Regions from separate parts of the Lysinibacillus sp. NPDC097214 genome, predicted to be linked through region 3. Evidence: riboswitches for the same ligand, from Rfam matches in the RefSeq annotation. Region 3 holds a riboswitch; each other region holds the start of a gene.
The links. A riboswitch is a leader RNA that binds a small molecule or an ion and turns the genes downstream of it on or off. The one in region 3 is predicted to bind cobalamin.

Region 1 (4,253 bases), on a different contig from region 3:
AGAAGCAATCATTCAAAAGGTTCGACAACAAGTTCAGCAAGAGCCGTATCCATCAAAAAACCTTTGGCCGCATCGTGCACTGGCCGTCATGATGACATGTTCTATCTTACTATTTATTGCATGGCAAGCTTCGAAGCCGATGGACCATTTAACGACAGAAATACTTCATGAAGAAGAAAAACAATCATTCACCGATTTATTTCAAACAGAAGTTGAAGGAACAGAGACAACGTTCAGTCAGTATTTTCAAATAGCAGATCAATTTATTCACCGCGAAAATATCAAATTTTATGCACCGCTTCAAGGCTTCAAGGCTATGCAAGCAGCGGCGGCTACTATGGGAAATGCTGTTCATTTAATAGACCCTGATGATCTTCCATTTAAATCAAATATACAAGAGGTCTATGCGGTAACGTCAGATATGCAAGATGGTAGTCTGCAAAAGCAATTTCAATTTAGTTATAAAGAAAAGTCTCTCACTGGAGTAGATCGACAATATATTAATTTGACGGTAACAAATGTAGATCATAATCCTGTAAACTATAAAGTTACGGAAGAAAGTCAGGAATTTTTAGGGGAAATCACGAATGTAGGTTTGAACTTTATGAATCCTTTGTATTTTCGTGCGATGACACCAGATAAAGGTTTCGCGTATGTATACTATTATTATGATGAGGCAGACAAGCGTATTTATCAAATGAGTACAAGAGCCAATGAATTTTATACGTATTATAATGGCTATGTATATCAAATAGGCTATCAATTAAATGGTGATCAACAGGAAGTACAAGAAAAAATGATTGCTCTTGCAAGGGAATTTATCCCGCACATAAATTCAGAGAACGCAAAGAAGTAAGGTGGAAGATAAACTGCCTGTAAAAACTCGATTGGTGAGGGTTAGCGATCAGTGGTAAAAAAAAACCCCCAGTGAGTAAGTAATACTTTATTTTTAGCAACAACTAGTTACCAAATTGGCACATCTCATTCTGTTTATATTAAAATAGTAGAAAAGAGGATGGGGGATTCAACAATGACGGTAGCGCAAACGTATTTACATGTTGTCCAAAAAAGATTTAGAAGTGTCAAAGAACAAGGGGATAAAACACTCTCACAACTAGATAACGAACAACTGCATTGGGCTTTTAACGAAGAATCCAACAGCATTGCCGTTATAGTAAAACACGTTAGTGGCAATATGATATCAAGATGGACTGACTTTTTAACGACAGATGGTGAGAAAGCAACGAGAAATCGCGATGAGGAATTTACGTTTAGCCTTCAAACAAAAGAAGAAGTTATGTCAGTATGGGAAAAGGGCTGGCAAGTATTTTTAGATGCTTTACAAAAATTAACGGAAGCTGATTTACAAGGGTTTGTAACGATAAGGGGAGAACAGCTTTCCGTGATAGATGCGATTGAAAGACAAATGTCCCATTATTCACAACATGTCGGTCAGATCGTTTACATCGCTAAGCTAATAAAGGGCTCGGAGTGGCAAACATTAAGTATTCCAAAGGGACAGTCTCAGGAATTTACAAAATCAATGTTAAAAAAACATCAACGATAGAAGTGTAGCCATCGCACTAGTGTGTGATGGCTTTTTTGTGGAATATACATAAATATCTTTGTTTAAAAATCGCAAAACTTTATTATATTCAGAAAATAAAATTGACGTGTATCTTTGAAGCGTGTTATGTTTAATATTCAATTTAATATGGTTCATTACAAGTTTGAGTGAAAAAACTTTTTCACTTAATTTAAAGGAAAATGGGTGTAAATCCCATGCTGTCCCGCAGCTGTAAATGAGGAGTTTTGTTTCAAATACCACTGAGTAAGTACTTGGGAAGGTGAAGCAAAATGAAGATTCATAAGCCAGAATGCCTGCTTGTAGTAAGATTCATTGTAGATCTACGAAAGATAGGGAGATGGATGGAAGGCTTTTATTAATGAGTTTTTCTATCCTTATTCACGTGGAATAAGGATTTTTTTTATGCATTTTTCTAATTTTAGTAATTTATATCAAAGTGAGGTGAAAACAAAGAGCTACTTTGAGTTTCAAGTTAGAAGTTTGGTAGAGAAACATATATAGTTCAATTTTCTAACACCCAAGAATAGACAGGAGCAATCATAATGATATTTTTTAAAAAATTAGTACCTTTCATTCTACTACTGATGTTAACCATTATAGCAGGCTGTTCAAACTCGAGTGAAGGTAATGAAAGTAAAACTTCTAACAAAAATAATAACGAAGGAAAAATGATAACAATCGGCTGGCCATTAGATATAGGGCCTTTAAATCCGCATACTTATTTACCAAACCAGATGACTGCGCAAGCAATGGTATATGAATCATTGGTAGAATATAACGATGACGGGACAATATCGCCGAAATTAGCGGAGAGCTGGGAAATTTCTGACGATAAAACAGCTTACATATTTCATCTTAGACAAGATGTAAAATACTCTGATGGGACAGCTTTTAATGCAGATAATGTTATTCGAAATTTTAATGCAGTTTTAGCAGATCGTGATACACACTCCTGGATGGGGATGGTGAATCATATTGTTAATGTTGTGAAAGAAGATGACTATACAATTCGTCTACAATTAGATGCGCCCTATTATCCTGTGTTAAATGAACTTGCTTTTGTGCGACCATTTCGCTTTTTAGGGGAAAACGGATTCCCTGAGGGAGATACAACTAACAAGGGTATTAAAGCACCGGTTGGAACAGGTCCATGGGTATTAACCGAATATAAAAAAGATCAGTATGCACTTTTTAGCCGCAACGAACATTATTGGGGTGAAAAGCCACTGGTAGACAAAGTGAAAGTGAAAATTATACCAGATTCAGAATCTATTTCACTGGCATTTGAAAATGAAGAATTAGACTTAATTTATGGTCGTGGCATTATTAGCTTAGATAACCACACTTTCTTAAAAGACAGCGGTCAATACAAAACGGCAGTATCTGAACCTTTATCTACACGTGCATTACTTTTGAATACACAATCTGGTCCTTTAGCAGAGTTAAAAGTACGTCAGGCTTTTCAATACGCTGTTAATAAAGAACAAATGGTTGAAAGTATTACCCATGGTACAGAAAAAGTTGCCAATACGCTGTTTTGGGATGCTATTCCATATGCCAACATTGAGTTAAAACCAATACTATTTAATCCAGAAAAAGCCGAACAGTTATTAGATGAAGCAGGTTGGACATTAAAAAATGGTGATAAAATTCGTTCCAAAAATGGGCAATCTCTTACATTAGATTTAATCTATATTGCCACAGACGCTATCCAAAAACCAATGGCAGAATTAATGCAAGGGGAATTAGCAAAAATTGGCGTTCAATTAAACCTTGAAGGCGCTGATGTAATGGTAGGGCTCCAAAAATTAATGGATAATCAAGTAGATATTAATTTCTGGCGCACAAACGGTCCACCAACAGATCCACACAGCTTCGCAAACGAATCAGCAACACCGAATGCAAATGGCGTTTATGAAGCGAAATTAGGCCTAGAAAATGCAGCACAAATTGATGACAAAATCCATCAATTATTAATTGGGACAGATGAAGCGGAACGTGTGCAATTGTATAAAGATATTTTAACAATGTTCCATGACCAAGCATTATTCTATCCAATTTCATATGAAACGAATAACGTTATTTACCATAAATATTTGAAAGATTTTAACCCCCGTGCATCTGAATATGATATTCCTTATGCTCAAATGGATTTAAAGTAAGAGAATGAAAAGAGAGTGGGTCTACTATGACTCCTCTCTTTTTGCACTATGAAGACTTGGGAAGTGATGAAAGAAATGTACGAATCAACTTGGCTTTTTTGTCTAAAAAGAGTGATTACATTACCATTTGTTTTACTAGGGGTTTCAATAATGAACTTTTTATTTATTCGTTTTGTCCCAGTAGAGCCAGCGGAGGTCATACTTAGACAGTCAGGAGTCGCCCCGACAGCAGAAGCAATACAGGCGCTACGATCGGAATTAGGCACTGATCAATCTTTGTCTATTCAATATTTTATATGGCTAAAAGGTGTGTTGCACTTTGATTTTGGTACATCATTTGTGAGTAAATTACCCGTTGCTCAAGAAATAGTAGAAAAACTACCGGCAACTTTTGAATTGGCCCTAGCTGCATTTGTATGTATTCTTTGCTTTAGTATTCCTCTTGGTATTATAAGTGCTCTTTATAAAAATTCCGTATTCGATCGGATTGTAGGCTTATTATC
Region 2 (4,253 bases), on a different contig from region 3:
TTCCACAGCTTCCTCAGACTCCCATTGAATTTCTTTCAAAGCTAATAAATGATGCCAGCCAAATGTTCCAAGCCCAATACCACGGTAGCGTAAGTTTGTACGCTCTGCTTGTTTTACTGGAATTGTATTAAGTGCAATAACGTTATCTAACATACGTACTTGAATCGGGATCAATCGTTCTAAAACACCAGCCGGTACAGCTCTACCTAAATTGATAGATGATAAGTTACATACAACGAAATCTCCAGGCTTGCGACGTGTTACGATGACATCATCTTCTAGGGTAATAGACTCGAATTCAGTCGCAGACATATTTTGGAAAATTTCTGTACACAAGTTCGAACTGTAAATCATCCCTTCATGCTTATTCGGGTTCATGCGATTCACTTCATCTCGATAGAACATAAACGGCACGCCTGTTTCAAGCTGTGAGCGCATAATTCGCTTCATAATATCAATCGCTGGCACGACTTCACGACTTAATAATGGATTCGCGATACATTCCGCATATTTAGTACGGAAAGAGCCATCACCCTTTTTCTCATCGTAGTAATCCTCTAATGAAAAGCCCATAACTTCTCGCACTTCATGTGGATCAAATAAATGCCATTCCCCGCGCTCTTCAACCGTTTCCATAAATAAATCCGGTAAGCATAGTCCTGTGAAAATATCATGGGCACGCAAACGCTCATCCCCATTGTTTAAGCGTAAATCTAAAAACGTAAAGACGTCTTTATGCCAAACATCTAAATAGACAGCAATAGCTCCTTGTCGTTGACCGAGCTGATCGACTGAAACCGCCGTATTATTAAGCTGTTTAATCCATGGTAAAACGCCACTTGATGCGCCTTTAAAGCCTTTAATTGATGAGCCTCGGCTACGAATTTTGCCCATATAAACGCCAATGCCACCGCCGTATTTCGATAATGTAGCGACATCTGTATTCGTGTCATAAATACTTTGTAAACTATCATCTACTGTATCGATAAAGCAGCTAGATAGCTGGCCATGTGTTTTACCTGCATTCGATAAAGTCGGTGTGGCAACAGTCATATATAAACTACTCATTGCCCAGTAAGATTCACGTACTTTTTCTAAACGATTTTCTGTTTCATCTTGCATAAGGGTCATCGCAATGACCATCCAGCGTTCCTGTGGTAGCTCCACTGGTGTTTTCGTGTAATCACGGACTACATAGCGGTCCATTAATGTTTTTAAGCCAATATACGTAAACAATTCATCTCGACTTGATTCTAAATAGGAAGCGAGTTCTTGAAGATCCTGCTCACTATATTTTGTTGTTAAACATTCATGATACAAACCAGCTTCTGTATAGCGTGCTAATTGTTCTGGGAAACCTTTATAAACATCCTGCACTGAAACGCCACGGCGCATTGCAAATTGATCATACAGTTTTTCTAAATAAACTTGAGCTGCGACAAATGTCCAGTAAGGCTCCTCCTCATCAATTAGGCTAAGCGTTTGTAAAATCATCGCATCCGCCCATGCTTCAAATGTCGCATTGTCGTTTTTTCGTAGCCATCGATCCGATAATCTTACAAAACTTTCGAGTTCATCCTCCGTATAACTTTTCTTGAGCTTAGCAATTTGCTGTTCGATTTGAATTGTCATGTATACATTCTCTCCCTTTCTTTCTCCAGCAACACAAAAAGCGATCACGCAACATCTATCGGTTACGTGATCGCTGTAAAATCGGAAATGGAAATGAAGGACATGCACACTAAGAAGTGGACAAATCTCTCGCCTCCACTTCTCAATCCCCGAAGAATGTGTTGCTGTCTTGAACAAGTTGGCAGGTCTCCTGGCTCATGCTTCCTCCAAATGATAGCCTTCCCGTTCTTCACAGTGGCCTTTTCATCATTTGTCAGCACTTACAGTTGCGGGGACAGCTTCGGCCTAAGATGACTCTTTTCCGAATTCCCTTTTAAACCATATTTGGTACCGCTCGTCCAAACTACTATATATTGTGTTTTAACTCCTAAACAAATCTAACATATTGTGTTTACACTTGCAATAGGCGTTTTGCCCCTTAAAATTTTTAAAGTGCTACTTTTTCTCGAAGCAAGCCCGATTACAATGCAGTTTTACGTAGTTTTTCAAAATTTCTAGGAAAATATTTTTGTGCTAGCTGCTCTTTTTCTGAATCAATTCCTAGCAAAACTACTGCACATGGACCAGCCGTTTTCTCAACATCTAATGAACTTTTGATCTGTTGCTCGCCAAAAAGTCGGGTAAATTCTGCTTGTAGACCTTTTGACCCTACTGGCCATACTTGCTGCACGAGCCCCTCTTTCCACGCTTGAAAAATAGGTTCCAGCTGTGCGACATCCTCAGGCTGTCCAAGGATTTCATTGCCTACAAGTGGCAGACCATATGTGTACCAACTTAGCTGCTCATGCTTAGTTGCTATGCGTTTTTGCTGCTCCCCAAGCATCGTGATTGACAAACCTGATTGTAAAGTTGGCATATTAGTCTCTGAACTACCGTCTATTGGTGGACAAAAAAGACCAGCCTCATCAAAAACTTGCTGAATACCTGCAACATAACGAGACCATGCAGCATCCCCTGTAAAATTAGCAAGTAAAATATGCCTTGGTAAAGCATTTGCAGCAAGCTGCTCTAAAAATGTAACACGTGCGGTAAAATATGCCGTAAGTTGATCTGGAGCAGACACAACATCTTGTATCTTTTCGCCAATTGCTGCGGCATTATCTGTTGTCGCAATCAGCTCACCTATTTTCATTGCATTTCTCAATGGACTCGACCTTCCTTACGCACAAACACCTTCGACAGAATTGGCATCACAACCGCAACGATCACTAAATTTATGAGTGTTGCCAGCGGAAGACTAGTCAATGACGTCCAGTAAAATGCCGGACTAATGATAAAGTAAAATGGTAAAGGTGCCACGACACCATTTAATATAAGTGCCACAGGCCATTTCCAGAAATGCATTCCTTTTTTATGCATAACTCCAAAGATCCATACAACGATAAACATTTCCAATGCGATAATTATATGTAGTGGTCCTAGAGGGAAGCCCGTAGTCAAGGCTGAGATAAAATGCCCAATGACTCCCGCAACACCAGCTAATACTGGTGATAAAAATACAACGCTCAAAAATGCAGGTGCAGAGTCAAGCGCTGCAGTTGTAATAAATGCAGGAATTTTAATAACTGCACCTACTGCACAAATTGCTGCTACCATGGCAGTGAGCGTCAATTTCATCAATTTTTGTCGATCCATTCCATTTCCTCTTTCTTTTTATATTTGGCTCGTCAACATATCGTAGGTTGATTTCCGTTCCGGCTGGGCGCTTTGTTGCTGCCGCTTCGCTTTCGCACAGAAAACATTCGCTTCGCTGCAGGGTCTCGGGCCAACACTATGTTGGTCACGAAGGCGTTATCACAGGATGTGATGGTTTTAGCCTTCGTTCCTTTATTGCTGATCCCCGAGGTGTCGCCCAGCCTCCACTCCAATCAACTTATATACATAGCATGTATCTTTGCATTTGTCATCCCCACTTTTGTAAAGAGCCTTACAAATTCTTCAAGTCACTATATTATTTAATTTGTTCCCCAATACCGTACCAAATGCGTACGACTTGTTCGGCTTCAGCAAATAATGCCTGGTACAAACGCCCACATGTATCACGCAATAATCGTGCCTGTTTGTCCATCGGCACAACGCCACGTCCCATATCGGTCACTATTATATATAAGGTACAATTTTCTTCAAGGGTCTTTAGTCTTGTCAAAATGGTTCTGACAAGGGGCTCATCATCTTCAAGATCTTGTGTCACAAGCCATTTCTCTATATTTTTAATAACTAGTACATCACAGGTAAGAGTGCCATTAGGTAGAGTACCATCCACTAGCTCAACGTTTTGACCTGCAAGTAATTTCATGACGTAGTCGGTTTTCCCACTATATGCTCCTCCGATAAAGACATGCATCTTGCTCCCTCCTCCCAAGCCTTTCTTGTAAACGTTAAAGAAAACATTTTATCATGCGGTGTTTGATACGACCAAAAAGGTTGCTCAGTTGGTGCAAAGGCTACGAGAAGTGCTCGAATAACGCCACCATGGACGACGAGATGACACACATCTTCCCCTTTTGGTAATGCAGTGAACCCTTCCAAAACACGTGCACAAAAGTCATCAAAACCTTCCCCCTTTGGAGGAGGTGACTGTACAGGATCATCTAACCATGCACAATATCGATTATCCGATT
Region 3 (4,253 bases):
GTTGTCGAATTCCCGATAATAACGGTTGTTAACATGCCGATATCATGTTCGAGCATTTCTGCTAAAGTCGTCATCGTAATTTCCTGACGATCACGATACGCGCTTTTCACAAGACCAACCGGTGTATCTGGCGAACGATATTCTAATAAAATTCGTTGTGCCTCTACGATTTGTCTCGTACGACGTCCACTTTTTGGGTTATAAAGTGCAATCACAAAATCCGCCATCGCCGCTGCTTCTACTCGCTTTGCAATTAAATTCCAAGGAGTTAAGTGGTCACTTAAACTAATGGTACAGGCGTCATGCATAATTGGAGCACCTAGTAAACTTGCACACGAATTAATAGCAGAAATACCTGGAACAATTTCTACCTCGATACCAGTGGCTTCTGTCCAGCCAAGCTCTATTAATACCTCATACACTAATCCGGCCATTCCATAAACACCGGCATCACCGCTGGAAATAACCGATACGATACTTCCAGCCTCTGCTTGACGTACCGCTTCTTGTGCACGTGAAACTTCCTCTGTCATACCAGTGCTAATAATCGACTTTGCACTAACTAAATCCTGAATAAGCTCAACATAGGTTTTATAACCAATGATCATATGACTTTGTTGGAGTGCCTCTACAGCACGAGTCGTAATATGTTTAAAGTCTCCAGGGCCAAAGCCAACTACGAAAATCTTCCCTTTTTGCGCCATTTTGTTACCCCTCTTTCACCTTTTCAATACCTTTAATGGCTGTTGTTTGTGCTGTACGCTGTAACGAACCTTCACGTAAAGTAAAGACATGTTCATTTAGTAACGATTCATGATTTAAATCTTGTACAAGTGCTCTCCCATGCTCAGTTGTCGGAACACGGTACCAATTCCCCTGAGGATAAGCAATGACAACACAAGCATCCTTACACCTGCCGTTACAGCGAGTTCTTGTCGTATGTATTTCCTTATCAAGTTCCAGTAACTGTATTTCATCACGAATTGCCTGAGTAATGTCCTCAGCATCTTTTTTCATACAGCTACTACCATTGCATATAAAAAGATGTGTTTTCATCCCCTCTAAATTCCAAGTTGTCATAAATTTTCTCCCCTCATTTGCTTTTAGGAAAAAGAAAAACCTTCACTCTAGACGAAGAGTAAAGGTTTGTAGAAGCCAAAAAAAACGAATAAAGATATGTACTCGCTTTCGCTTCAACTTCTCCCTCCGAAAAGTTTGCATGCATCATCACATAAGCAGGTTTCCTGACTTAAGCTTCCTTTTACTTTCGCGCCTTCCTAGTTTTCACTAGTGGCATCCGCGATTTCATCAGCTATTACAGTAGCGGGGGCTGTATCGGACTCTCACCGATTTCCCTATTATCTTGAAAATATTCAAGCACTTATGGATGTTTTATATGAATTTATTGTTTTAACTTCTTTCAGCAAATCTCCCACCTATATGGTGGTGAGATGAATGCGAGTTTAAGTTATTCTTCATCAAGTGTCCAAACATCCCCTGAAAGAAGTTAAAGCCTCCGGCGGATGTCAAGAAATCGGAAAATAGTTCTTTGTGCAAGCACAAAGCCGATTCCGGACGCAATTATGCCGAGGCATAATTGATTGTGATTAAAATTTAAAAACTGTTTCTATCATAGCTTATTTTTTTAAAATTTCAATATTTCTTTCTTAAATTGTGACATTTTCATTAAATTTTTATAGAAAATATGACATTATTATTCTATTTATCTAAATTTTCGACATAGACACTCAATTTAAAATCTTTTCACAAAAAAGTATAGCATATATATGGAAATTCATGTTACACTTTGTCGTGAAATCTCACAACTTTATCTTTTTTCGGTGCGAATTGTTCATCATTTCGCTTAAAAGGGAAGCCGGTTTAAGTCCGGCGCGGTCCCGCCACTGTACTAGGGAGTTTTATAGATAATGTCACTGTCCAAAGGATGGGAAGGCCTATAAAACGTTGAACTAAAGCCAGGAGACCTGCCGAAAAATATGTGATCGTTTCAACCTACGAGGATGGGTGTGCGGCTGAGCAGATTAGAATTTTATTTGCATTTTTAAGCTATGCACTTTTCCAATTTCGGAAAAGTGTTTTTTTTCATTCAGAATAGACTCCATCTCAAGGTGGTAGATGAGTACAGATATGGTTCCAATTGGGCTAAAACACCTACTGAATGAAAAAAAGCCTCCGGCGGATGTCACGGATTTTGAAAGGAATGAATTGTGCATGCACAATTCAAAATCCGGACGCAATTACGCCAAGGCGAAATTGGTTTTGTTCGCATACTAATTCGAAAAATTTTAATGTGAGGAGGAGAGATTTTTGAAATTCTCAGGTTGGAAGCTTAGTTATTTCTTATTGGCATTTTTATTCGTGCCAGATCGTGCATTTGCGATGCATATTATGGAGGGCTTTTTGCCAATCGAATGGGCGATTTTTTGGTGGGTCGTATCGATTCCTTTTATTATTTTAGGATTACGTTCTATTCGTAAAACCATTGATGAAAATCCTGAAACAAAAATGATATTAGGACTATCGGGTGCCTTTGCCTTTGTGCTATCAGCCTTAAAAATCCCTTCTGTAACGGGTAGTTGTTCGCATCCGACAGGGGTTGGACTTGGGACAGTTCTTTTTGGACCATTAGCGATGAGTGTTATCGGGACAATCGTATTATTATTCCAATCTTTACTTTTGGCACATGGTGGGCTTACAACATTAGGAGCAAACACCTTTTCCATGGCCATTATGGGCCCTATTATCGCTTACTATGTATTTAAGGGCTCACAAAAAATGGGACTGTCGTTTTCAGTAGCAGTCTTTTTAGCAGCAATGCTTGGTGACTTAGGTACGTATATTGTCACTTCTGTACAATTAGCTCTTGCCTTCCCTTCTGAGGTCGGAGGCTTTATGGCTTCATTCACAAAGTTTGCTGGCATTTTTGCATTAACACAAATTCCTCTTGCTGTTAGTGAAGGCATTTTAACAGTGATTGTTATGAACTTCTTGAAAAAATATAATGTGAGTGAATTAAAGGCTTTACGTGTTTTCTCAGCAAAGGAGGCTCACTAACATGAAAAAAAATTTATTGCTCTTAGCAGTTGTTGTGTTGTTAGCAATCATTCCCCTCTTCATTCAAAAAGGCGCAGATTTTGAAGGTGCTGATGGTGAAGCGGAGGCAGCAATTGGTGAAATAGATGCTAGCTACGAGCCATGGTTTGAAAGTTTATGGGAGCCACCAAGTGGTGAAATTGAAAGTTTATTATTTGCACTACAAGCTGCTATTGGAGCCGGATTTATCGGCTATTTCATCGGCTTAATGCGCGGTAAACATAAAGAGGGTTAAGCGATGTTACTCATTGATAAGTATGCTTATATGAATAAACTAGCGTCTGTTCATCCGCTAGAAAAAATGACGTTATCCCTTGGGCTTCTTCTATTGTCGCTTATCATAAGAGATGAACGAATTTCACTCATTACATTTATTGTGATGAGTGCTTTTATCATTTTAGGTGCAAAAATCCCTGCTAAATATTACGCAAAATTGCTATTGCTACCTGGATTTTTTTTACTATCGAGTCTAGTATCCATTTTAATTTCTATAGCGCCAGCAACAAGTACGCTACCTTCAACTATTTGGTCATTTTCCCTTCATCATTGGACAATATTTGTTGGCAGTGCGAGCTTAGCGACAGCGCAACAGCTTTTTTTCATCGTCCTTGGTAGCATTAGCTGTTTGTACTTTTTAATTCTCACAACATCAGTCCAATCTATTTGTTACGTCTTGCGACAATGGCGACTGCCCATTTTATTCGTAGAGCTACTAGAACTAACGTATCGTTTTATTTTTATCTTTTTAGACAGTATGCAAAAAATTCATCTTGCGCAGCAGGCACGTCTAGGATACAGCTCCCCTATGCAGTGGCTTCGCTCGGTCTCAATGCTGATTGCTGCTTTATTTGTCGAGATGTTCCAACGAAGTCGTGAGCTAACCAACGCGATGGAAGCACGTGGTGGCGAAACCGTTTATTGGCAGGAAAAGGCCAGCTATAACACGAAAAATTGGTTAGGTATTGCTGCGATTTTTATACTCCTCATCATTTATGGAGGTTTTTTCTAATGACAGACTTATACTTTGAATTAACACATTTATCTTATGCGTATGCAGACGGAACGCATGCTTTAACAGACATTACCCTTCAGATTCCAAAGGGAAAAAAAGTTGCTTTACTTGGTCATAATGGAGCTGG

Region 1: another riboswitch for cobalamin. It lies ahead of nikA (nickel ABC transporter substrate-binding protein); the one in region 3 lies ahead of ACQKMI_RS12965 (energy-coupling factor ABC transporter permease).
Region 2: another riboswitch for cobalamin. It lies ahead of ACQKMI_RS18635 (ribonucleoside-diphosphate reductase subunit alpha); the one in region 3 lies ahead of ACQKMI_RS12965 (energy-coupling factor ABC transporter permease).

Annotation. Positions count from the first base shown of each region.
Region 1 is NZ_JBNNSS010000002.1:269,769-274,021, reverse strand. Features, by position in the region: gene ACQKMI_RS05140 (hypothetical protein) at 1-856, shown strand, start outside; gene ACQKMI_RS05135 (DUF1572 family protein) at 1,031-1,567, shown strand; cobalamin riboswitch at 1,710-1,903, shown strand; gene nikA (nickel ABC transporter substrate-binding protein) at 2,131-3,750, shown strand; gene nikB (nickel ABC transporter permease) at 3,799-4,253, shown strand, end outside.
Region 2 is NZ_JBNNSS010000009.1:18,117-22,369, reverse strand. Features, by position in the region: gene ACQKMI_RS18635 (ribonucleoside-diphosphate reductase subunit alpha) at 1-1,632, opposite strand, end outside; cobalamin riboswitch at 1,794-1,983, opposite strand; gene ACQKMI_RS18630 (hypothetical protein) at 2,093-2,776, opposite strand; gene ACQKMI_RS18625 (ECF transporter S component) at 2,773-3,267, opposite strand; gene ACQKMI_RS18620 (bifunctional adenosylcobinamide kinase/adenosylcobinamide-phosphate guanylyltransferase) at 3,584-3,976, opposite strand; gene ACQKMI_RS18615 (histidine phosphatase family protein) at 3,925-4,253, opposite strand, start outside.
Region 3 is NZ_JBNNSS010000005.1:86,951-91,203, reverse strand. Features, by position in the region: gene cobJ (precorrin-3B C(17)-methyltransferase) at 1-704, opposite strand, end outside; gene ACQKMI_RS12970 ((2Fe-2S) ferredoxin domain-containing protein) at 709-1,080, opposite strand; cobalamin riboswitch at 1,217-1,400, opposite strand; cobalamin riboswitch at 1,823-2,007, shown strand; gene ACQKMI_RS12965 (energy-coupling factor ABC transporter permease) at 2,329-3,075, shown strand; gene ACQKMI_RS12960 (energy-coupling factor ABC transporter substrate-binding protein) at 3,077-3,349, shown strand; gene cbiQ (cobalt ECF transporter T component CbiQ) at 3,353-4,123, shown strand; gene ACQKMI_RS12950 (energy-coupling factor ABC transporter ATP-binding protein) at 4,123-4,253, shown strand, end outside.